DNA from 2 places in the Cytobacillus sp. IB215316 genome. Region 2 is predicted to be linked to the other one. Evidence: predicted binding sites of a transcription regulator. Region 2 holds the regulator's gene; the other holds the start of a gene.
What was found. The regulator NrdR, encoded in region 2, represses ribonucleotide reductase genes. The targets are predictions, from matches to a motif close to AACACNATATATNGTGTT.
Positions count from the first base shown of each region.

Region 1: a site for NrdR is predicted at 7,738-7,755, ahead of SLH48_RS02330 (vitamin B12-dependent ribonucleotide reductase). Genes of this name have one in related genera too.

Region 1 covers NZ_JAXBMC010000001.1:499,979-511,871, forward strand. The annotation lists gene SLH48_RS02300 (DEAD/DEAH box helicase) at 1-904, opposite strand, end outside; glycine riboswitch at 1,142-1,233, shown strand; gene gcvT (glycine cleavage system aminomethyltransferase GcvT) at 1,578-2,684, shown strand; gene gcvPA (aminomethyl-transferring glycine dehydrogenase subunit GcvPA) at 2,713-4,059, shown strand; gene gcvPB (aminomethyl-transferring glycine dehydrogenase subunit GcvPB) at 4,052-5,509, shown strand; gene SLH48_RS02320 (rhodanese-like domain-containing protein) at 5,682-6,005, opposite strand; gene SLH48_RS02325 (biotin/lipoate A/B protein ligase family protein) at 6,214-7,047, shown strand; gene SLH48_RS02330 (vitamin B12-dependent ribonucleotide reductase) at 7,868-10,435, shown strand; gene mntR (transcriptional regulator MntR) at 10,748-11,176, shown strand; gene SLH48_RS02340 (patatin-like phospholipase family protein) at 11,517-11,893, shown strand, end outside.
Region 2 covers NZ_JAXBMC010000001.1:183,198-195,090, forward strand. The annotation lists gene mutM (bifunctional DNA-formamidopyrimidine glycosylase/DNA-(apurinic or apyrimidinic site) lyase) at 1-690, shown strand, start outside; gene ytaF (sporulation membrane protein YtaF) at 1,009-1,644, shown strand; gene coaE (dephospho-CoA kinase) at 1,717-2,331, shown strand; gene SLH48_RS00840 (glyceraldehyde-3-phosphate dehydrogenase) at 2,669-3,700, shown strand; gene SLH48_RS00845 (hypothetical protein) at 4,095-4,247, shown strand; gene speD (adenosylmethionine decarboxylase) at 4,575-4,958, shown strand; gene nrdR (transcriptional regulator NrdR) at 5,304-5,762, shown strand; gene SLH48_RS00860 (replication initiation and membrane attachment family protein) at 5,852-7,264, shown strand; gene dnaI (primosomal protein DnaI) at 7,282-8,226, shown strand; gene ytxC (putative sporulation protein YtxC) at 8,617-9,465, shown strand; T-box leader at 9,554-9,798, shown strand; gene thrS (threonine--tRNA ligase) at 9,892-11,823, shown strand.

The sequences.
Region 1 (11,893 bases), 320 kb from region 2:
ATAGATGACTATTTGTTCGTATATTATTTATAGAGTCATATAGTTCTTGTTCTTCATTCGTGAAATCAATCGGCACAGTTTGAACGTGCCTTTTCGGCCATTCAATACCAGTATCGCCTCGACGATTTCTGAGCATAACTTTATTTACAAGCTCTTTTAAATATTTATCATTTTCAACTGTGCGATTTTTAGCAGAAAAAGCTTGTTCAAAATATTCTTGATTACCTAAATGTCCTGGTTTAAGAAGCGAAACAAGGTTAAATATTTCTTCAATTTTATTTTGTATAGGTGTAGCCGTTAATAATAAACAAAACTTTTTCTTTAAATGCTGAACAAACTCATAGTTTTTTGTTTTATTGTTTTTTAATTTATGGGCCTCATCAATAATAATTAAATCATAGCTTTGCTCAAAGATAATCTCTCGATGTGGATTGCGTTTGGCTGTATCAATTGATGAAACAACAACATCACACTGCTCCCAAACATAACTTTTCTTTTGTTGAATTGCTGGAATGAAAAACTTCTCATTTAATTCTTTACACCATTGTGTAACGAGAGAGGCAGGTACTAAAATTAATACTTTCTTAACCAATCCACGGATCATGTACTCTTTTAAAATGAGTCCAGCTTCAATCGTTTTTCCTAAACCAACCTCATCAGCCAAGATCGCCTTGCCGTTCATTTTTTCTACAACCTGTTTTGCCACATCTAATTGATGAGGAAGAGGTGTGAGATTTGGTAAATGTTTAGGAGCTAGCAATCCATCAAATGTTGGAATTACAGAGTGTTCAGCTGCTTCAATTGCCAACTTATACAGGTTGTTATTTACCCATGGCCCATCATCGTTAATGAGTTTTAAAAAGTTTTCTTGCCAGGTTTCATCAAATTGAATATTAACTTTCATATGCTATGTCCCCCTTGTTATAAAAAGTTTCTTATTTCGGGGAAAATCATTGTTTTATATCGATTTGACTAAAAATCAGTATTGTAAGCGATTTACTTTAGCAAAACACGAACATTTAATCTTTTCCCGTCCTATAACGTTAGAAATATTATATTGCCGAATCAGGCCAACTAATGGTAGGATGATAGTATATTTTATTGTAGTATGTGCAAGTTTTAAAATTAATATTAAAAGCGAATGATGGTAGAGGGAGAGACTACGTATTTGTAGCGCCGAAGGAGCAAGCATTAATTTGTGAATCTCTCAGGCAAAAAGACTTCTACTTGACGCAACTCTGGAGAATGTTCTTCATTTTTTGCGACAGCAACGTATTACATAGCGAAAATGCTGAACTACCAAAGGGGCAAGCTTTATTGAACGAACAAAAATCGTATCAATAAGGTAAACTTTCAGGTACCAGGACAGAGATCTTCACAACTATGTTGTGGAGTTACTCTGTCTTTTTTTGCATGTGCATTTGGGTAACGTTTGGATGTCCAAGCGTTTAGCTATTCGAGGTTACTTCACCATATCACCTGAAGGTAAATGGCACCTTCAAGTATATGTCTCCAGTGCTTGTGGGGGATAAACAAGACGCTTACGCATTTAATTATTACAAAGGGGAGGAAATAATATGTCTCAATTAAAACGTACACCTCTATTTGAAGTATACGAACAATCTGGTGCTAAAACGATTGATTTCGGTGGCTGGGATTTACCAGTACAATTTTCTAGTATTTTAGAGGAACATGAAGCAGTACGAACACGTGCAGGACTTTTTGATGTATCGCATATGGGGGAAATCACTGTTAAAGGTGAAGGTAGTTTAGCATATTTGCAAAAAATGATGACAAATGATGTATCAAAGTTAAAGAATGGAAGTGCTCAATACACAGCAATGTGTTATGAAGATGGAGGAACGGTAGACGATTTATTAATATATAAAAAGTCTGATAACAATTTTTTGCTCGTTGTAAATGCAGCCAATATAACTAAAGATTATGAGTGGTTACAATCACACCTTTTCGGAGATGTTGTTCTAGAAAATATTTCAGAGAAAGTTGCACAGCTTGCTATACAGGGACCATTAGCAGAGAATGTTCTTCAAAAACTAACATCAACGAACCTACAAGACATTAAGTTTTTTAAATTTCTCGATAATGTAGATTTGAAAGGATACAAAGCCCTTGTTTCTCGAACAGGCTATACTGGGGAAGATGGGTTTGAAATATATTGCGATAACGAAGATTCTATCCATATTTGGAGAGAAATTCTTGAAGAAGGTAAGCTTGAGGGGATTCAGCCATGTGGGCTTGGAGCGCGTGATACACTTCGTTTTGAAGCTAATCTACCATTATATGGCCAAGAACTTTCAAAAGCTATTTCACCGTTGGAAGCTGGCATAGGCTTTGCTGTTAAAGTGAACAAAGATGTTGATCATTTTTTCGGGAAGCAGCGGTTAGTTGAGCAAAAAAATGAGGGTACAGTACGGAAGTTAGTCGGTATTGAAATGATTGACAAAGGCATTCCGAGACATGGTTATGATGTGTATGTAGGAGATGAAAGAATCGGTGAGGTTACTACTGGAACTCAATCACCAACTCTTAAAAAAAATGTTGGTCTCGCCTTGCTAAAAACTGAATTTACTGAACTAGGAACAGAGGTTGATGTTCAAGTTCGAAAACGAAAATTGAGAGCAAAAGTAGTTTCAACGCCTTTATATAAGCGTCCAAAAAAATAAGTACTTTATAGAATAGAGGGGTAAAGTTATGAAACATCGCTATTTACCAATGACTGAACATGATAAAAAAGAGATGCTTGAAGCTATTGGGGTCACCTCAATTGATGAACTTTTTAATGATATTCCAGAAGCTGTGCGATTTAATGGGGAATACAATATTAAACAAGCCTCTTCTGAACCTGAATTAACACGAGAAATGGCTGCACTTGCTGAAAAAAATGCCAATACACAAACGCATGCTTCGTTTCTAGGTGCAGGAGTTTATAGCCATTATATGCCAATTATAGTCGACCATGTTATTTCTCGATCAGAATTTTACACAGCTTATACACCATACCAACCAGAAATTTCTCAGGGAGAACTGCAAGCCATTTTTGAATTCCAAACGATGATTTGTGAATTAACAGGGATGGATGTAGCCAATTCTTCAATGTATGATGGCGGAACTGCACTTGCTGAAGCAGCTATGTTAAGTGCAGGACATACACGTAAGAAGAAAGTACTCGTTTCAAAGACGGTGCACCCTGAATCAATCGAAGTTTTGAAAACTTATGCTAAGGGGCAGCATATCGAAGTTGTTGAAATACCAACAAATAATGGTGTAACTGATGTCAGTGAACTAGCAAAAGAAATGGATGATACGGTTGCTTCAGTAATTGTACAATACCCTAATTTCTTTGGACAAATTGAGCCATTAAAAGAAATAGAAGAAATAACACATTCAGAAAAAAGTATGTTTGTGGTATCAAGTAATCCATTATCATTAGGGGCTTTAACACCACCAGGTGCCTTCGGGGCAGATATTGTCGTTGGTGATGCACAAGTGTTTGGCATACCTACCCAATATGGTGGTCCGCATTGTGGATATTTTGCGGTCACTTCGAAGCTTATGAGGAAAGTCCCTGGACGCCTTGTTGGTCAAACAGTGGATGAAGATGGACGTCGTGGCTTTGTTTTAACACTTCAAGCACGTGAACAACATATTCGTAGAGATAAAGCAACATCGAATATTTGTTCAAACCAAGCATTAAATGCATTAGCAGCCTCTGTTGCAATGACTGCGCTTGGGAAAAAAGGTGTTAAACATATGGCAACTCAAAACATACAAAAATCCCAATATGCAAAAAATCAACTTAAAGCACATGGCTTTGAAATAGCATTTGAAGGTCCTTTCTTTAATGAATTTGTCATTAAATTACCAAAATCAGTAAAAGAAATCAATCGTAGGCTATTAGATAAAGGGATTATCGGTGGATACGATTTAAGTAAAGATTTTGCTGAGCTAGAGAATCATATGTTAGTAGCGGTTACCGAACTACGTACTAAGGTAGAGATTGATACATTTGTGAAGGAATTGGGGGATGGCAATGAATAATCAAGAGCAACCATTAATTTTTGAGTTATCAAAGCAAGGGAGAATTGGTTACAGCTTACCAGATTTAGATGTTCCTAATATAAATGTTAATGATGTTTTACCTAGTGATTATATAAGGGTAGATGAGCCAGAGTTACCAGAGGTGTCCGAGTTAGACATTATGCGCCATTACACAGCTTTATCAAATCGGAATCATGGAGTTGATTCAGGGTTTTATCCACTAGGTTCTTGTACGATGAAGTATAATCCGAAAATTAATGAAAATGTGGCGAGATATAGTGGGTTTGCAAACATTCATCCTTTACAAGATGAGGGTACAGTACAAGGGGCACTTGAGCTCATGTATGATTTACAAGAGCATTTAGTAGAAATTACTGGGATGGATACTGTAACGTTACAGCCTGCAGCTGGTGCACATGGTGAGTGGACAGGGTTAATGATGATCCGTGCTTACCATGAAGCAAACAATGATTTTAATCGAACAAAGGTTATTGTACCAGATTCAGCTCACGGTACTAATCCTGCATCAGCAACAGTAGCAGGCTTGGAAACTGTAACAGTAAAATCTGATGACAATGGACTGGTTGACCTTGAAGATTTAAAGCGTGTTGTTGGACAAGATACTGCAGCATTAATGCTAACAAACCCAAATACTTTAGGACTATTTGAAGAGAATATTGTTGAAATGGCGGAGATTGTCCATGGAGCTGGAGGGAAGCTTTATTACGATGGTGCTAATTTAAATGCGGTATTAAGTAAAGCACGACCTGGCGATATGGGATTTGATGTTGTTCATTTAAATCTTCATAAGACATTTACAGGTCCGCATGGTGGAGGTGGACCAGGTTCAGGGCCAGTAGGAGTTAAAGAGGATTTGCTTCCTTTTCTACCAAAACCAGTATTAGTCAAAAGTGAAGCAGGTTTTACATTCGATTATGATCGCCCACAAGCTATTGGCAGAGTTAAACCTTTCTACGGAAATTTCGGAATTAATGTTCGTGCTTATACGTACATCAGATCTATGGGTCCTGACGGATTGAATGCAGTCACCGAATATGCTGTGTTAAATGCCAACTATATGATGCGACGTCTTGCACCACATTTTGATCTGCCTTTCGATAAGCATTGTAAGCATGAGTTTGTACTGTCTGGAAAACGTCAAAAAAAATTAGGCGTGCGTACACTTGATATCGCTAAGCGGTTGTTGGATTTTGGCTACCATCCACCTACAATTTATTTTCCATTAAATGTAGAAGAATGTATAATGATCGAGCCTACAGAAACGGAATCGAAGGAGACACTTGATGCTTTTATTGATGCGATGATTCAAATAGGAAAAGAAGCAGAGGAGAATCCCGAAATTGTTCAAGAAGCACCACATACAACAGTAGTAAAACGATTAGATGAAACAATTGCAGCCCGTAAGCCGATTTTAAGATATAAAAAATAACGAAAACAAAGGATTCACCAATCTCTGGTGAATCCTTTGTTTTTTCTTAAGCTCTTTTTGTAAACTAATGTTGCTATTGTTTCAAAGAGCAAAGGTGTAATGAACTAACTAATACTATACAAGAGATTTTGAAACAGCATGATTGAAAATTGTAGGTGTGTCTTACTTGTAGTTACTTTTTAACTTTAATTTTTCCAGACCATTTCTTAAATCCGCCTTTTAAATGGTAGAGGTCTTTAAATCCTTTTCTTCTCAATGTTTGTGCAGCTCTCCCACTTCTAATACTACTTTGGCAATATAAATATACAGGTTTGTCAGGTCTAAGTTCATTAATTCTCATTTTCAATTGTGACAATGGAATATTTCTAGCACCTAATATATGCCCACCCTCAAATTCATTTTGCTCACGTACATCTATTAATTGAGCTTTTCGATATCCCTCACGAAATTGCTCCTCAGTTAATGAAGTTAATATTCTTCTGCGGTATAGCGTCATAATTACAAAGTAAACGAGCACAGCACCAACGATAATTAATAATAGTTCCACGAGTAATCTACCCCTTTTCTTCTCTTTCTATCGACATACATTATTATATAAGGCTAGGCTTTGATTAGTAAAGGAAATCCTTATTGCTTTTCAAATATATCTTACATTTGGTAGACTATAGACACGCAAAAGAAAGCTAAATAAAAGAGGTAGAGATATGAAAGAAAAATGGCGGTTTATCGATTCTGGAAATTGTTCACCAGCATTTAATATGGCATTAGATGAAGCATTATTAGAATGGCATAGCCAAGGTAAGATTCCTCCTACCATTCGTTTTTATGGCTGGTCGCCACCAACATTATCAATTGGTTATTTCCAAAAAATAGAGAGAGAAATTGACTTAGATGCTGTAAAAAAACACGGGTTAGGATTTGTAAGAAGGCCTACTGGTGGTAGAGGGGTACTTCATGACAATGAATTAACGTATAGTGTAATTGTTTCAGAGAAATATCCTAATATGCCTCATTCAGTAACTGAAGCATACCGAGTCATATCTGAAGGGCTATTAGAAGGTTTTAAAAAGCTTGGCTTAGATGCATATTTTGCTATTCCAAAATCAGAGGAAGAGCGAAGCAGCTTGAAAAATCCACGATCTTCCGTTTGTTTTGATGCACCTTCTTGGTATGAGTTAGTCGTTGAAGGAAGAAAAGTAGCTGGAAGTGCACAAACGAGACAAAAAGGAGTCATCCTCCAACATGGTTCCATATTGCTTGATTTGGATGAAGATGTACTTTTTAGTCTTTTTAAATATCCTAACGAACGTGTTAAAGAAAGGTTACAAAGACAGTTTAAAAATAAAGCTGTTGCGATCAATGAATTAAGGGAAGAGGAAGTTACAATTGGAGAGGCGAAATCTGCGTTTAAAGCAGGGTTTGCAAAAGGGTTAAATATTGATTTAGAACCGTATCAATTAACGCAAGATGAATTAGCGTATGTAAACGACATAGCAACAAAACGATATGAGAATGATGAATGGAATTTTCGCAAATAACTGAAGGCTCTTTTCCTTATAGGTGTATAGATAACACAACTATTAGTTCTTTATGTGCTAGAAGCAGTTCGAAAATAGTCTCTTTAAATCGCTGTTTTCGCATTAATTATTTCTTTTCGTAATTTAAGCTAAATACGATAATGATGTCTTTTCTTCAGTAAAATGAAGACTAACATATAATTTGATAGCAATAGCAACAAAGTTTTTGAAAAGAGTATATTAAGTTATAGAGGGTAACTCAGGATGACTTGTCTCATACCCTATATGCTGTATATGAAGGAGGTATACACCTTACTCTTATACAAGATATAGGTTATGAGATATGTCTTTCGTTTATGAGTTATCCTCTTTTCATTGGCTTCTTTTGGTTCTTATTCCTAAAATCTAATAAAAACAGTCTATCTATTTTTTTAAAAAAACTACGAACTCTACTTATTTTTGTAGATTGTGCAATAGTGACTTGATAATTCATTGATAGTACAGCCTTTTTACACCACTACTATATATTATTTGGGACATACTTCCTACAGATAAAATAATGCAACTTCTAAATTAGTTAGAAATTCGTATATTAAACTACATATGCGACTGTTTCCTTCATTTTTCTATGAAATGTGTTCTTTTTTTTGTTTGACAAATCATAGAACACTTGACCTAAAATCAACATGTAGTATTAAATGATATAAATGTAACACTATATATTGATCGGTAGACTGAAATATGGTAAATTATCAATGACATCATTTTTAAACATATGAACAATAATACTTCGTGAGAATGTACATACAAAATAGTGATATTAATAAAGGGAGTTGTAGCAATGACTGTTGTGCTAAAAGAGAAAATGAAAGTGAACGTAGAGAGATTAAATAAGGATATTCAACTTTATCCCCAAGTTCATCAAATTTCACCAGACATGAAGTTAACCCACAAAGGGGTTTCAAGGCTCGTAATGCTTGATCGGTACTCGTTTAAAGATACTGAAAAAGTTACTTTATCAGCAGGTGATTTTGTTGTGTTAACGATTAAGGAAGACCCGAAATTTCCTGCCCGTGGCCTTGGGTTTATTGAAGAGATTGATTGGAAGAACAAATTTGCACAAGTAAGGATAGAGGAAGAATATCGTGGTGCACTTGAACGTGCAGAAGAAATTGAAACAGGCATTGTAAAACGCTCACTAGACGTAATTGAAAAGCCGTTGGAGATTTATTATGAGCAAATTGCAAAGCGTAATGCAACTGGGCTTGCATCCGTTGAGTCAACTGAAGAAAAGCGTAAAGAGTGGTTTGAGAAGTATTATGATGAATTAGTTAACCTGAACTTTGTCCCAGCAGGAAGAGTGTTGTATGGTGCAGGTGCTAACACTGATGTGACATATTTTAATTGTTATGTTATGCCATTTGTTCAAGATTCACGTGAAGGTATATCTGAACATCGTAAGCAAGTGATGGAGATTATGAGTCGTGGTGGTGGTGTTGGTACAAACGGTTCCACATTAAGACCCCGCAATACTTTAGCAAAGGGTGTAAACGGTAAGTCATCAGGGTCAGTGTCTTGGTTAGATGATATTGCAAAGCTAACTCACCTTGTTGAGCAAGGGGGATCACGTCGAGGAGCTCAGATGATTATGTTAGCTGATTGGCACCCAGATATTATTGAATTCATTATCTCGAAAATGCAAAATCCACGTATTTTGAGATTTTTATTAGAAAATACAAGTGATGAAACAATTATAAAATGTGCTCAAGATAAACTAAAGTTTAATCGTTTGACAGAGCAGGACAAAGCAATGTATCAAGGGATTGTTAACTATAAAAACATGCCTGGTCTTGGTGGCTTTACAACAGAGATTATTCATGACGCTGAAGAGAAATTACAAGAAAATGGGACTTACAGTGTGCATAACTCAGAGTTTTTAACTGGAGCAAACATTTCAGTATGTTTAACGAAAGAGTTTATGGAAGCAGTTGAAGCAGACGGTGATTATGACCTCAGGTTCCCAGATGTAGAAAGCTATAATGAAAAAGAAATGCAAGAATACAATGAGAATTGGCATAAAATAGGAGATGTGAGAAAGTGGGAAGAATTAGGGTATAAAGTTCGTGTATATCGTAAAATTAAAGCAAAAGAACTTTGGAATTTAATTAATATTTGTGCTACCTACTCTGCCGAACCAGGCATTTTCTTCATAGATAATGCGAATGATATGACTAATGCAAAGGCTTATGGACAACAGGTTGTAGCAACAAACCCTTGTGGAGAACAGCCTCTTGCCCCTTATTCAGTTTGTAACCTTGCAGCTGTTAACTTAGCAGAAATGGCTGATAAAAATACGAAGACTGTGAATTTTGAAAAACTGAAACAAACGGTTGAAGTAGGCGTTAGAATGCAGGACAATGTTATTGATGCTACGCCGTATTTCTTGCAGGAAAATAAGAAACAAGCATTGGGAGAACGTCGTGTCGGTTTAGGAGTTATGGGACTTCATGACCTGCTTATTTATTGTGAAACAGAGTACGGATCAAAGGCTGGTGACGAGCTAATAGATCAGGTATTTGAAGTAATTGCAACAACTGCATATCGCGCTTCAGTGGAACTAGCGCAGGAGAAAGGAAGTTTTCCATTTCTTGTTGGTGAAACTGAAGAAGATACGATTAGATTGCGTACAGCCTTCACAGAAACTGGTTATATGAAACGTATGCCTGAAGATATAAAAGAGAATATTAAAAAATATGGAATTAGGAACTCTCACTTATTAACGGTAGCACCAACAGGAAGTACAGGGACGATGGTTGGTGTATCAACAGGACTTGAACCTTATTTTTCATTCTCTTACTTTAGAAGTGGAAGATTAGGAAAATTTATTGAAGTAAAAGCAGATATCGTTCAAGAGTATTTAGATGAAAATCCACATGTAGATGCTAATGATTTGCCAAACTGGTTTATTTCAGCGATGGAACTTTCTCCACAAGCACATGCGGATGTGCAATGTACTATTCAGCACTGGATTGATAGCTCGATTAGTAAAACAGTAAATGCACCACGTGGATATACTGTTGAGCAAGTTGAGAGGGTATATGAACGCTTATATAAAGGTGGCGCAAAAGGTGGGACTGTTTATGTCGACGGAAGTCGAGATGCACAAGTACTTACTTTAAAAGCAGAAGAAAATACTGTTGATAAGAAAGATGCAGAAATTCCTTCACGAGATTCTGTAAAAAGCCACGTAGTCTTAGTAGATACAATTAATGATTTGCGGTCAACTGATGTAACAATTGGATCTGAAATTGGTAATACATGTCCAGTTTGTCGTAAAGGAACAGTCGAAGACCTTGGGGGCTGTAATACATGTACTAATTGTGGTGCACAATTAAAATGTGGACTATAACGAGATAACACTACTTTATTCAACAAGTTAGCAAGGGTGGATGTTTACATACTCCATCCTTTTTCTTTTAGCAAAGCTCTTTACGTAAATTCTGTTGCTATTGTTATCAAATTAGTACCATAAAAAGTATACAGAAGAAAAGGTGTCACGAACGTAAGTTAACGACTTGTTTATTTGTTAATACGAAAAACAACAATCAATGCGGAAACAGCATATGAAAAAAACAAGTGAAATTCCCTTGTAACACTTCTCCATATATTGTACACTTTTAATGATTATTGTTATAAAAATGGAGTAATTGGAGGGTATATCATGCCTACACCAAGTATGGAAGATTATATAGAACAAATCTATATTTTAATAAAAGATAAGGGTTATGCGAGAGTTTCAGATATTGCCGAAGCTTTGTCTGTACATCCCTCCTCAGTTACAAAAATGGTACAAAAACTAGACAAAGATGAATATCTCATATATGAAAAATATCGAGGATTAATGTTAACCACAAAAGGAAAGAAAATTGGTAAACGCTTAGTTGATCGCCATGAATTGTTAGAACAATTTTTACGAATTATCGGTGTAAATGAAAGTGAAATTTACAATGATGTTGAAGGCATTGAGCATCATTTAAGCTGGAATGCAATAGACCGGATCGGTGACGTCGTACAATATTTTGAAGAAGATGCAAATAGAGTTGAATCTTTAAAGCGTATTCAACAAAAAACAGGTGAGAATCCTTCATAAATTAGAGTAAGAATATACGTATCATCCCCATGTCAACTTAACTAAAAAATGACTTATGTTAGAGAGGCCTTATCTCGATATTCAATCGAGAAGAGGCCTTTAAATTTCTCTTTAAGCATGCTAAAATACACCATTCTAAACTCATAAACTGTTAGGAATGCTTTAATCCCTGCTTTTGAGTGTTCTACATACAATTCCCTTTTTTAAACAACTTTTGATACAAGCGTTATCACGACAATTTTTCTACTTATTAAGAAGATGTATCCGTGCTGTTTTGTTCTAATTGATTCTACTTCTGATTAGACATGTAGAAGATGCATTTCTTTTAGGGGGAGTAGAGATGTATATTGATGGAGTGTTTTCGGGTGGTGGCATAAAAGGGTTTTCATTAATTGGCGCCTATCAAGCAATAGAAGAAAAAGGCTTACACTTCACAAGAGTTGCTGGAACGAGCGCTGGAGCAATTATTGCTGCATTTATTGCTTCCGGATATAGCAGTAAGGAAATACTTTCAATTATGGAGGAAGTAGATGTAAAGACATTTTTAGATGCTCGTAAATCAATTTTGCCTGCTGCAATTGGCAAGTGGATTCAACTCTATTGGAGAATGGGATTGTATAAAGGCGATGAGTTAGAAAAGTGGGTTGGCAGAGAATTAAGGAAAAAAGGTGTACGTACTTTTAGGGATTTACCAAATGGTTCTTTGCGTTTTGTTGC
Region 2 (11,893 bases):
AGGAAAGGTAAGTACTTAATTTTCAATTTAAATCAAGCTGATACTTCCACCTTATACTTAGTCACCCATCTTGGCATGACTGGTGCTATTTTTCATGTAAACGACTTAGATGAAATTGCACCAAATTATCGAAAACATGTTCATATCATATTTAAATTAAATGACAAGTCATTAATGGTTTATTCAGATCAAAGGAGATTTGGATGGATGGGCGCTTTGAATAAACAAGAGTATACCGCTTATCGACCTCTTCAAGAGGTTGGTCCCGATCCAGCTTCTGAAGATGCTCCAAGGATTTTTTTGGAAATAATAAGAAATAAAGCTTTCATTAATAAACCGATAAAACGTGTAATTATGCAACCAAATGTCATTCAAGGTGTGGGAAATATATACGCATCCGAATGTCTTTATAAAGCTAAGCTAAACCCATTAACATCTGTTGGGGAGGTTTCAGATGAAAAGCTGTTAGAATTATTGGGTCATATTAAAGAAACGTTTGAACTTGCAATAAAACTAGGAGGCTCATCTATAAGAGATTATGTAAATTCCGAAGGGAAAAAAGGAACATTCCAAGAGCTGCATATGGTTTATAATAAAGACTTTTGTCCTGAATGTGGAAGCTCTATTGAAAACCTAAAAATAGATCAGCGTTCATCATTTTATTGCCCTAACTGCCAAGCAAAAAGTTGATTATGTTTTCAAGCATATTTGTTGTAGTACTGCGCTTTTTACATGCAATCAACAGTGAAAACAGCCCTGTACAAAAGGCTCTTTTTCAAAAAGGTTATTGTTCGTAAAATAGAAGATTAAGATGCAGTTACACGCAACAGTCGTCAATATATAGAAGAAAAGATGCCACGAAATCTTACCAAATACGTGTTTATTTTTTGTGTGACAAGCAACAATCGATGCGAAAGAACCGCCTGTAAAAAACATAGAGCTTCTTTTTGAACTTTGGATGGGCTTCTTCCATATACTACTGTAGCTAAATCGGAAGGAGCTCATGCAATGGTTCAATATATGTCGCTCATAATTTTAGCTTTTGCAGTTAGTTTAGATAGTTTTACTGTTGGCTTCACTTATGGCTTGCGAAAAATGAGTTTGCCAATAAAGTCAATTATTATCATTGCATTCTGTTCAGCAATTACTTTAAGTGTAGCAATGTTTTTTGGAAATATGATTTCAATGATACTATCTCCAAGCATTGCAGAAAAAATTGGTGCGGTAGTGCTTGTATGTATAGGTGCTTGGGTATTATTCCAGTTTTTTCGTCCTGCGAAAAATATGTTAGATGAGGATGAAGAAAAAATTTTATTTAATTTGGAAATTAGATCGTTAGGTGTAGTTATTAATATTCTTAGAAAGCCGATGGCGGCCGATCTAGACAAATCGGGAACAATTACTGGTATTGAAGCATTCCTACTTGGAGCAGCCCTTTCGTTAGATGCGTTTGGTGCAGGGCTTGGAGCAGCCCTTTTAGGTTATTCCCCGATGTTAATGGCTGCTTCAGTTGCATTGATGAGCATGCTTTTTTTATCATTAGGGTTAAAAAGTGGTATTTTATTTTCAGGACTAACATGGGTAAAAAAGTTCTCTTTTTTACCAGGAGTTATTTTAATTGTCTTAGGAATATGGAAGTTATAACGTTAAAACAAAGAGGAATGGGGTTACTACCCATTCCGAATATAATTACTTGCAGAAAATGGGGGATCGGTAATGACGCTTATCATAGGGCTAACAGGAGGAATAGCAAGCGGTAAAAGCACAGTAGCAAAAATGCTTGAAAAGCTGGGATTTCCTATAGTTGATGCAGATATAATTGCGAGAGAGGTAGTCACAGCTGGTGAATCTGCATATAAAAAAATAATTGCAACATTTGGTGAGAAGGTTACACAACCTAATGGAGAGTTAGATAGAGAGAAACTAGGTAATATTATCTTTCATGATGAAGAAAAAAGGCAACAATTGAACAGTATCGTGCATCCAGCAGTACGTAAAAAGATGTTCGAACGAATGGATGAATACATGAAGCAAGGTTTACAAGTGGTTATTTTAGACATACCGCTATTGTTTGAAAGTAAATTAACTGATATGGTCGACAAAACGCTACTTGTATATGTAGACCCAGATGTTCAATTACATAGACTAATGCAAAGAAATAACTACCTTAAGCATGAAGCCCAAGCTCGAATTAATTCGCAAATGCCTCTAAAGGATAAAATCCCTTTAGCTAGTGCGGTGTTAAATAATAATGGTTCTATATTAAATACTGAGGAACAACTCCACAAACTCCTCCAAAACTGGAGTATACAAATATTGCCGAATCAGTAAGCTCATTAATCTTAGGTTGATTTAAGGCTTTTCCTACATGGGATACGCGCTGGTTTTCAATGCGGTGAGTAGAATATTTCGCCTTATTCACTCAGCGTTTACTAACTAAAGTATACATAAAACTACTTCTAGTTCATGACCAACATAGTTTACGAAAAGAACATAAGCTTAGAGAACATTCCCCCACTTCTTATCGATAGATATAGAGGTAGGGGGTCTTTTTGTATGTTGGAAAAAAATATGTGTATTTTAATTATCACAATTCTAGATAATTATGTTATACTAATTACACGAATGTAATGAAAAGTATAACATTATTTTCGAGGGGAGTAATATTATGAATACAAGAATTGCGATTAATGGTTTTGGAAGAATTGGAAGAATGGTATTTCGTCAAGCGATGACAAACAGCGAATTAGAAATAGTTGCAATAAATGCTAGCTATCCAGCTGAAACATTGGCACATTTAATTAAGTATGATACGAATCATGGCAAATTTAATGGTGAAGTGGTTGCAGAAAATGATTGCCTCGTCGTAAATGGAAAAAAAATAAAGCTGTTAAGTACACGTGACCCAAAAGAATTACCTTGGGGAAGTCTTAATATAGATATTGTTATTGAAGCTACTGGTCAATTTAATGACCGAGCTAAAGCTAGTTTACACTTAGATGCAGGGGCAAAAAAAGTAATATTAACAGCACCTGGAAAAAATGAAGATATTACAGTCGTAATGGGAGTAAATGAGAGTAAATTTAATACAGAAGAGCACGATATTATTTCAAATGCTTCATGTACAACAAATTGCTTGGCACCAGTTGCCAAAATAATTGATGAACAATTTGGAATAGAAAGTGGTCTAATGACCACAGTACATGCATATACGAATGACCAAAAAAATATTGACAATCCTCATAAAGATCTACGTCGTGCGCGTGCGTGTGCGCAATCAATTATTCCTACAAGTACAGGTGCTGCGAAAGCGTTATCACTTGTTCTACCACAGTTAAAAGGAAAATTACACGGTATGGCGCTACGTGTCCCAACTTCAAACGTATCACTAGTGGATTTAGTCGTGGATGTAAAGAGAGATGTAACAATTGATGAAATAAATGATGCATTTATCATTGCATCTAATACGTATTTAAAAGGGATTATTGATTTTACAACAGAGCCGTTAGTATCAGTTGATTTTAATACAAATCCCCATTCTTCGATCATTGATGGTTTATCAACAATGGTTTTAAATAATCGTAAAATAAAAATTCTTGCTTGGTATGATAATGAGTGGGGTTATTCATGTCGAGTTGTAGATTTAGTTAAATATGTAGCATGTGAAATGATGAAAAAAACAGAAATGAAGGTTGGGTAAAAAAGCATAATGATATGGTTTATATAGCTAAAGAGTATGTTTATTTAAATATACTCTTTTTTCTTTGGTTGTCATCGTATAGATAGTTATTTTTGAGCTACGGATTCTACTAGGGTTCGTGTCATCGTTACTTCAATTTAACGATGACAATCGTATATAACCACTACTAGCTGTTCAATTGGATACAAATAACAACATTTACGATTATAGTGTTATTAAATCATGAATTGTTGTTCGTATATTAAGAAATAACCCTACTAATAGAAAATGGGATAAAATCACATTGTAGACGTAATTTAGTTACAATCGCAATAAACTTTTCACTATATAGTTTTAATGGATATGGACATATTATTTATTATCATGAGATGTAAATAATCTTTTTGAGTGAGCAATGTTATTTCTCAGAAAAGAAAATGTTTCTTTCGATGAGGCAATGTTAATGGAAGTTGCAGTAAAATACCCATTCCAAGATCAAGAGCTCGTCTTCTACTTGCCGTTGACATCAGCAAGAAGACATCAGACAGACATTCTGCAGTGCAGTTAATCATAAGACTTAGGAGGAATTGACGTGCAACTTTTGTTATTTCCACAAGTTTTATCGGATATTTGTTATAAAAAAGGAAAATGTAAATAGTATCACCACAAATCAATACTGCCCTTAACTTACGCGAATAAAAATAGAAAAGGTTGTTGCAAAAATCACACAAACAAAGTATACTATTTTTCGTGAACTTCTTGATGAATAGATACTGTAGCTACTTAAAGGGTTAGGACCTCTTTGGACTAACTTTCCCCCGTGGTAGTTATGAAAAATATCTGTTAGAAGAAATTCATGTCTGAATAATATTTATCGCTTAAGGGGGACTAGCATATGGAAACAATGGGTAGACACGTTATTTCTGAGCTGTGGGGTTGTAATTTTGAGAAGTTAAATGATATCAATGAAATTGAAAAGATTTTTGTTGATGCAGCATTAAAGTCAGGTGCTGAAGTTAGAGAAGTTGCTTTCCATAAATTTGCTCCTCACGGAGTAAGTGGTGTCGTAATTATTTCTGAATCTCATTTAACAATACACAGCTTTCCCGAGCATGGTTATGCTAGCATAGACGTTTATACATGTGGTGATCGTATTGACCCTAATGTTGCTGCTCAACATATTGCAGAAGCTTTAGGTGCTGAATCACGTGAGAATATTGAATTACCTCGTGGAATGGGTCCAGTGCAAGTGCAAAAATCAAAATTAAAAGTTCTATAACAATCATATAAATGTTCGAACAAAAAAGGGGTATATCAATATACCTCTTTATTTTTATGCTTGTACTTAGTTTCGTCTTTTTATATCATTAGAGTATAGAGAATAAGAAACTTAAGGAAAGCTATGTTCTCTTCTATTAAGGCTCTTAGCGTAAATTTTGTTGCTTTTTTACTTACATTAGAAAAACTGATATGTATTATATGCTTCTTATAGTCTTTAGAAAAGATGTACCAAAACCTAGTAGTTGTATACGTTAGTACGAGAACAGCTTATTAAGACAAGTAACAATTAATGCGAAAGAAGCCTATATTAAAAACTCAGCAAGAAAAGAACGGAGCTGATTGTATGAAATGCCCTTCTTGTCAACATAATGGAACTAGGGTATTAGATTCTCGGCCTGTAGATGAAGGACGCGCTATAAGAAGAAGACGTGAATGTGAAGTGTGTCAATATCGGGTTACAACGTTTGAAAAAGTGGAAGAACTACCACTTATCGTTGTTAAAAAAGAAGGAACAAGAGAAGAGTTCAGTCGCGAAAAGATTCTACGTGGCCTTATTAAAGCTTGTGAAAAAAGGCCTGTTTCCTTAACTCAATTAGAAGATATCATTAACTTCATTGAGAAGGACTTAAGAAGCCAAGGTTATTCCGAAGTAGGTAGCGAGATGATAGGTGAGATGGTCATGGAAAAGTTGGCCAAAATTGATGAAGTATCATACGTTCGTTTTGCTTCTGTTTACAGACAATTTAAAGATATCAACGTTTTTATAGAAGAATTAAAAGAACTAATTAAAAAAGAAATTTAGATAGGAGCTTAAGAATATTCTTCAAGCTCTTTTTTTAATATATTGAACATAGGAATAGTTAGAATATCTATGAAAGGTTAGGTTATATAGTGGAACATCATTGGAAAGAATTAATTCCTGTAGATCGATATTATGTGAGTTGTAAAACAATTTTACAAGAGTTTGATCGAAAAATAATAACGTTGCTCTATCAACCATTAATTGAAAATGGTGCTTTTAGTTTATTTATGACTCTATGGGCTGAACTTGAAGAAAATAGATTGTGGAGTGAAGAATCTACACACCATAGTTTAATGGGGCTTATGCAGTGTAATTTACATGAAATTTTTAGACAAAGGCTTAAGCTTGAGGGAATTGGACTATTAAAAACATATGAAAAAAAAGAAAATGATGTTCGTCATTTTATTTATGAGCTGCAACCACCATTATCTCCTGATCAATTTTTTAATGACGGAGTATTAAATGTTTTTTTGTATAATAGAGTTGGGAAAAATAAATATGCAAAGCTAAAACGTTTCTTCTCAGACAAACAAATCGACAGCATTCAATATACACCTATAACAAAATCGTTTAATGAGATTTTTAAATCTATTCACCCTTCCGAAATGGTATCTAACGCTAACGATGAGATCATTGAACAGTTAATACCTCAAGAAGGAAATAACTATATCAATAATGTTGCAAAAAATGAACCAACTTATTTGCAAGAAGCATTTAACTTTAATTTATTTTTCGCTGGCTTATCCGAAAGTATGGTACCAAAAAAGGCGATTACTGATAAAGTAAAAGACATGATAACAAAGCTATCGTTTTTATATGAAATAGATCCAATAGAAATGCAAAAAATTACGATGAGTTCGTTAACTATGGATGATAAAATTGATATAGAAAAACTTCGCAAAGAAGCACGAGACTGGTATAAATTTGAGAATGGTGATCGGCTACCTTCTATTGTCGAGCAAGTACAACCGATCACACAAAGGACAATGAATGATCAACAAGTAGAAACGAAGGAAGACCAACTGATAAAACAACTTGAATTAATATCACCTAAGAAGGTTTTAATGGATCTTGCTGATGGTTCTGTACCATCAGCTGCTGACCTTCAAATTATTGAAGATGTGATGGTTAATCAGAAATTATTACCAGGAGTTGTGAACGTCTTAATATATTATGTGTTGCTTCGTACTGATATGAAGCTCACAAGAGGCTACGTTGAAAAGATAGCTAGTCATTGGTCGAGAAAAAATATTAAAACCGTGAAACAAGCGATGGAGCTTGCTAAACAAGAGCATCGGCAATATCAAACATGGGCGAATACAAATAATAAAAAACGTTCTGCCTCAACAAAAAAACCAGTTCGTAAAGAATTGTTACCTGATTGGTTTGTTGAAGAGAAACAGGATCAGGTAAGTGAAGAAAAAGTGGAAGAAGTAGATTTTGAAAAGGAAAGGCAAAAGCTTCAGGAGCGAATTAATAAGTATAAAGGAAACTCAAAATAGGAAAAGAGGGGAGCAGAGTGGAGCGAATTAACGAAACGATGTCTAAATTGTTCCAAAATGATAAGTTTCAACTACGTCTAAATCAGATGAAAACTGAAATACTGCAAAATCCTGATATCCAACAATTTTTAAATCAACATCATGATAGAGTCACAGGAGATATGATTGACCGTAGCTTAAATAAATTATATGAATATATTAGCCAGTCGAAAAATTGTCAGAAATGTATATCTTTCGATCGGTGTTCAAATATGATCAAAGGGTACGAGCCAACTTTAATTATTAGTGGAAATTCAATTGATATACAATATGATAAATGTAATAAAAAACTAAAATACGATGAGCAAAAAAAGCAACAAGATCTTATACAGTCCATTAATATTCCAAGTGAAATACTTCTAGCTACTATTGATCAAGTTGCTTTAGATGATAAAAGTAGACTAAAAGCTGTTCATTTAATACAAGACTTTATAGAAAAGTATGATAAAGACAAGAACGGAGGGAGAGGTTTATTCTTTCATGGCCCGTTTGGAGTAGGTAAGACATATCTTTTAGGGGCCATTGCAAATGAATTAGCAAGCAAAAACGTCGCTACAATGCTAATATATCTCCCAGAATTTTTACGTGAACTGAAAGGTTCATTTCAGGATCAATCGTTAAATCATAAAATTGAAGTGGTAAAAAAGGTGTCGGTACTTATGCTTGATGATATTGGAGCTGAATCTATGACAAGCTGGACACGTGATGAGATTTTAGGGCCCATTTTACAGTATCGAATGCTTGAGAACTTACCAACATTCTTTACATCCAATTTTAGTTATGATCAACTTCAGCATCATCTATCTTATTCTCAACGGGGCGAAGAAGAAAAGCTGAAAGCAGCGAGGATTATGGAACGAATAAAATATTTAACGATTCCTGTTGAAATTACTGGGAAAAATAGAAGATACGACAAGAATTGATCTGATACGGCTATCCTTACTATGGATACGCCGTTTTTAGTTGGTTGTATAGTTTTGCGTTTTACCACAAAGCTTCCTCTCCACCTTCTTAGTATGAAAAACCACCAGTTGTCGAGATGTATATATACTTTTTACTATTGCACTGTTATAGGGAATCTTTAAAAGTGAATTTCGTCTCTAATGGTCTTTACAAGCTTACAGTAGCAAAACGGTGTTATATGTGACTAAAGGGTTTGTAGATAAAATTCAAATTGTATACGGTGCTATTTCGTAGAAGGACAAGTAATAATGGGTAAACGGCCTTTCTTATAAACAGCGAAAATGAAACTTCTAAAATAATCATATCCCCCATATATATATAAACAGGTGTTGGCAAAAGGGGGGACAAACTTGATTGAAATTTATTTTCAAAATAAATTAGATGCAAGTGAAGTGTGTGAGAGGTTAAAAAGTGGAGCTGACCATTCAGTTCTAATTACATATGATTTTGCCCATTTAGTTAAAATCGGCCCTGACAAAGATATGAAAAAGATTATAGATATGCTTGTTATCCCTGTGCTTCTAAACTACATAATTGATAAAAAGGAGGATGAGTGGTTACAATCATTTATTGTAAATTCATTTTATTTTAAGAATACGGACGAGCAAAGACAAATAATCGAGATAGCACATACAATATTTAATGGGGAGAGGAATGATCTCCCGGCTATGAAATGTGCCCGATCTAGAATAACACTTATTAGACAATCATTAGAAGATTTTTTGCACGAATCTATATCGTTTTCATTCGATTCATTTATCCGTTTTCGCTTAAAGAAATATTTTGAACAATTATTGGAATACACTGAACTAGCTATAGATGAGTATAAGCTTGAGCAGGAATATCAAAATTTTATTCAAACATTACGTGACTTACTACATGTACGACAAGCGGTTTATTCTAAGATCCATCTGTTACATGACAATGGGCATTTATTCCATTTTTTTAATGATCGATATGTACAATTGCAAAGGGAAGATTTGACGAAACAAATAGATCGGAAAATGATGATTTCACAATCTATTTACATAGATTCATCTGTCATTGCACCTCTTGTATCGCTAGCACCACAATCTGTAATGATTTATAGTGATGAAATTGATCATAGTTTAATACAAACCATCCACAACATCTTTCAAGAACGTGTAAAGATCTATCCAAAGCAAGATTTCCAGCAATTAAGTCACTACAATAGATAATGGACTGAAAAATAATTGTATAATAGGCTTGATTTTCGACACTAATAAAAATATAATTACCTACATAAATAATTTTTGAACAACTTCTTTAAAGGTTATGATGAGGACATGGGTATCATTTTTACGGTTAATAGAGAGGGAAGACTCGGCTGAAATCTTCCTAACACGAAAAATATACTTACCACCTCTAAACTTCAGTAGTGAACGATTGTTTCAATTTATTAATTACTGGCGGGATATCCGTTATCTATGTCTTGAGCTTACTATATCTATCTTTGCATGCAGATAAGTAAGAAACAAGGGTGGAACCACGAGACCAAACTCGTCCCTTTTCTAGGGATGAGTTTTTTTGTTTTCGATGTTTTCTACAACGGATTGTTATTTTTGAGGTAGTTACATTAAATGATGAAAAAAGGAGTGAGTAGGATGTCAGAAATGATTAACATGACATTTCCAGATGGAGCTATTAAGGAGTATGAGAAAGGAATCACGACAGAAGATATTGCGGCATCCATAAGTCCGGGGTTAAAGAAAAAGGCAATTGCAGGAAAATTAAATGGTGAGCTTATTGATCTTCGATCACCAATTTTACAAGATGGTACTATTTCAATCATTACACAAAGTGAGGATGAGGCGTTAGAAATTTTGCGTCATAGTACAGCTCACTTATTGGCACAGGCAATCAAACGTGTTTATAAAAATGTGAAGCTTGGTGTAGGTCCAGTAATTGAAAATGGATTTTATTACGATATTGATATGGAAGAATCTATTCGTCCAGACGATTTACAAAAAATAGAAAAAGAAATGAAAAAAATTATTAATGAAAATATTGAAATTGTACGTCATGAAGTGAGTCGTGAAGAGGCAATAAAGCGTTTTGAAGAAATAGATGATAATCTAAAGCTTGAGTTAATAAATGATATTCCAGCAGGTGAGACTGTATCAATTTATGAGCAAGGCGAATTTTTTGACCTTTGCAGAGGAGTTCATGTACCCTTTACGAGCAAAATTAAAGAATTTAAGCTACTAAGCATCGCTGGAGCATACTGGCGTGGCGATAGTAAAAATAAGATGCTTCAACGTATTTATGGAACAGCTTTCTTTAAAAAAGAAGAGTTGAAGGAACATTTACGCTTTCTAGAAGAGGCAAAAGAACGCGACCATCGAAAAATAGGAAAAGAACTAAACTTATTTTCTAATTCAATAACAGTTGGGCAAGGCTTACCGTTATGGCTACCAAAAGGTGCTACTATTCGAAGAGTCATTGAGCGTTATATCGTTGATAAAGAAGAGAAGCTAGGATATCAACACGTATATACTCCAGTATTAGGAAGTGTAGATTTATACAAGACTTCTGGACACTGGGATCATTATCAAGAAGACATGTTTCCAAAGATGGAAATGGATAATGAAGAATTAGTATTAAGACCGATGAATTGCCCACATCATATGATGATTTATAAAAATGAAATCCATAGCTATCGAAAACTACCAATTCGAATTGCTGAGCTTGGTACGATGCATCGTTACGAAATGTCAGGTGCTTTATCCGGCTTACAACGTGTACGGGGTATGACATTAAATGACGCTCATATTTTTACTAGGCCTGATCAAATCAAAGATGAATTTATTCGTGTTGTCCGACTTATTCAAGAAGTATATAAAGACTTCGGTATTAATGACTATTCCTTCCGTTTGTCTTATCGGGATCCTGAAGATAAAGAAAAATATTTTGACGATGATGTGATGTGGGAAAAAGCACAAAGTATGCTAAAAGAAGCGATGGATGATCTCCAATTAGAATATTATGAAGCAGATGGAGAAGCGGCTTTTTATGGACCAAAGCTTGATGTTCAAGTTAGAACTGCATTAGGTAAAGATGAAACTTTATCAACTGTACAACTTGACTTTTTATTACCTGAACGTTTTGATCTCACATACGTTGGTGAGGATGGGAAACAGCATCGCCCAGTTGTTATTCACCGTGGGGTTGTATCTACAATGGAAAGGTTCGTAGCCTTTTTAATTGAGGAGTACAAGGGAGCCTTCCCTACATGGTTAGCTCCTGTACAAGTTGAGGTCATTCCAGTCTCTCCTGATGTTCACCTAGCGTATGCTAAAGAGGTACAGGAACAGCTTCAAGCTCAAGGGTTCCGAGTTGAATTAGATGAACGTGATGAAAAGATTGGATATAAAATTCGTGAGCATCAAATTCAAAAAGTTCCTTATATGCTTGTTGTTGGTGATAATGAAATTAGTGAAAAAGCAGTGAATGTGCGAAAATATGGAGAGCAGAAATCTGAGACAGTTCCATTTGTTGAATTCTTAGAAGGATTAACAAAAGAAGTTAATCGTTAAGTACTAATATTTTCATGTTGCATATTAAAATGGAATTTGATAGAATAATAAACGTTGCTTGTTAATATTC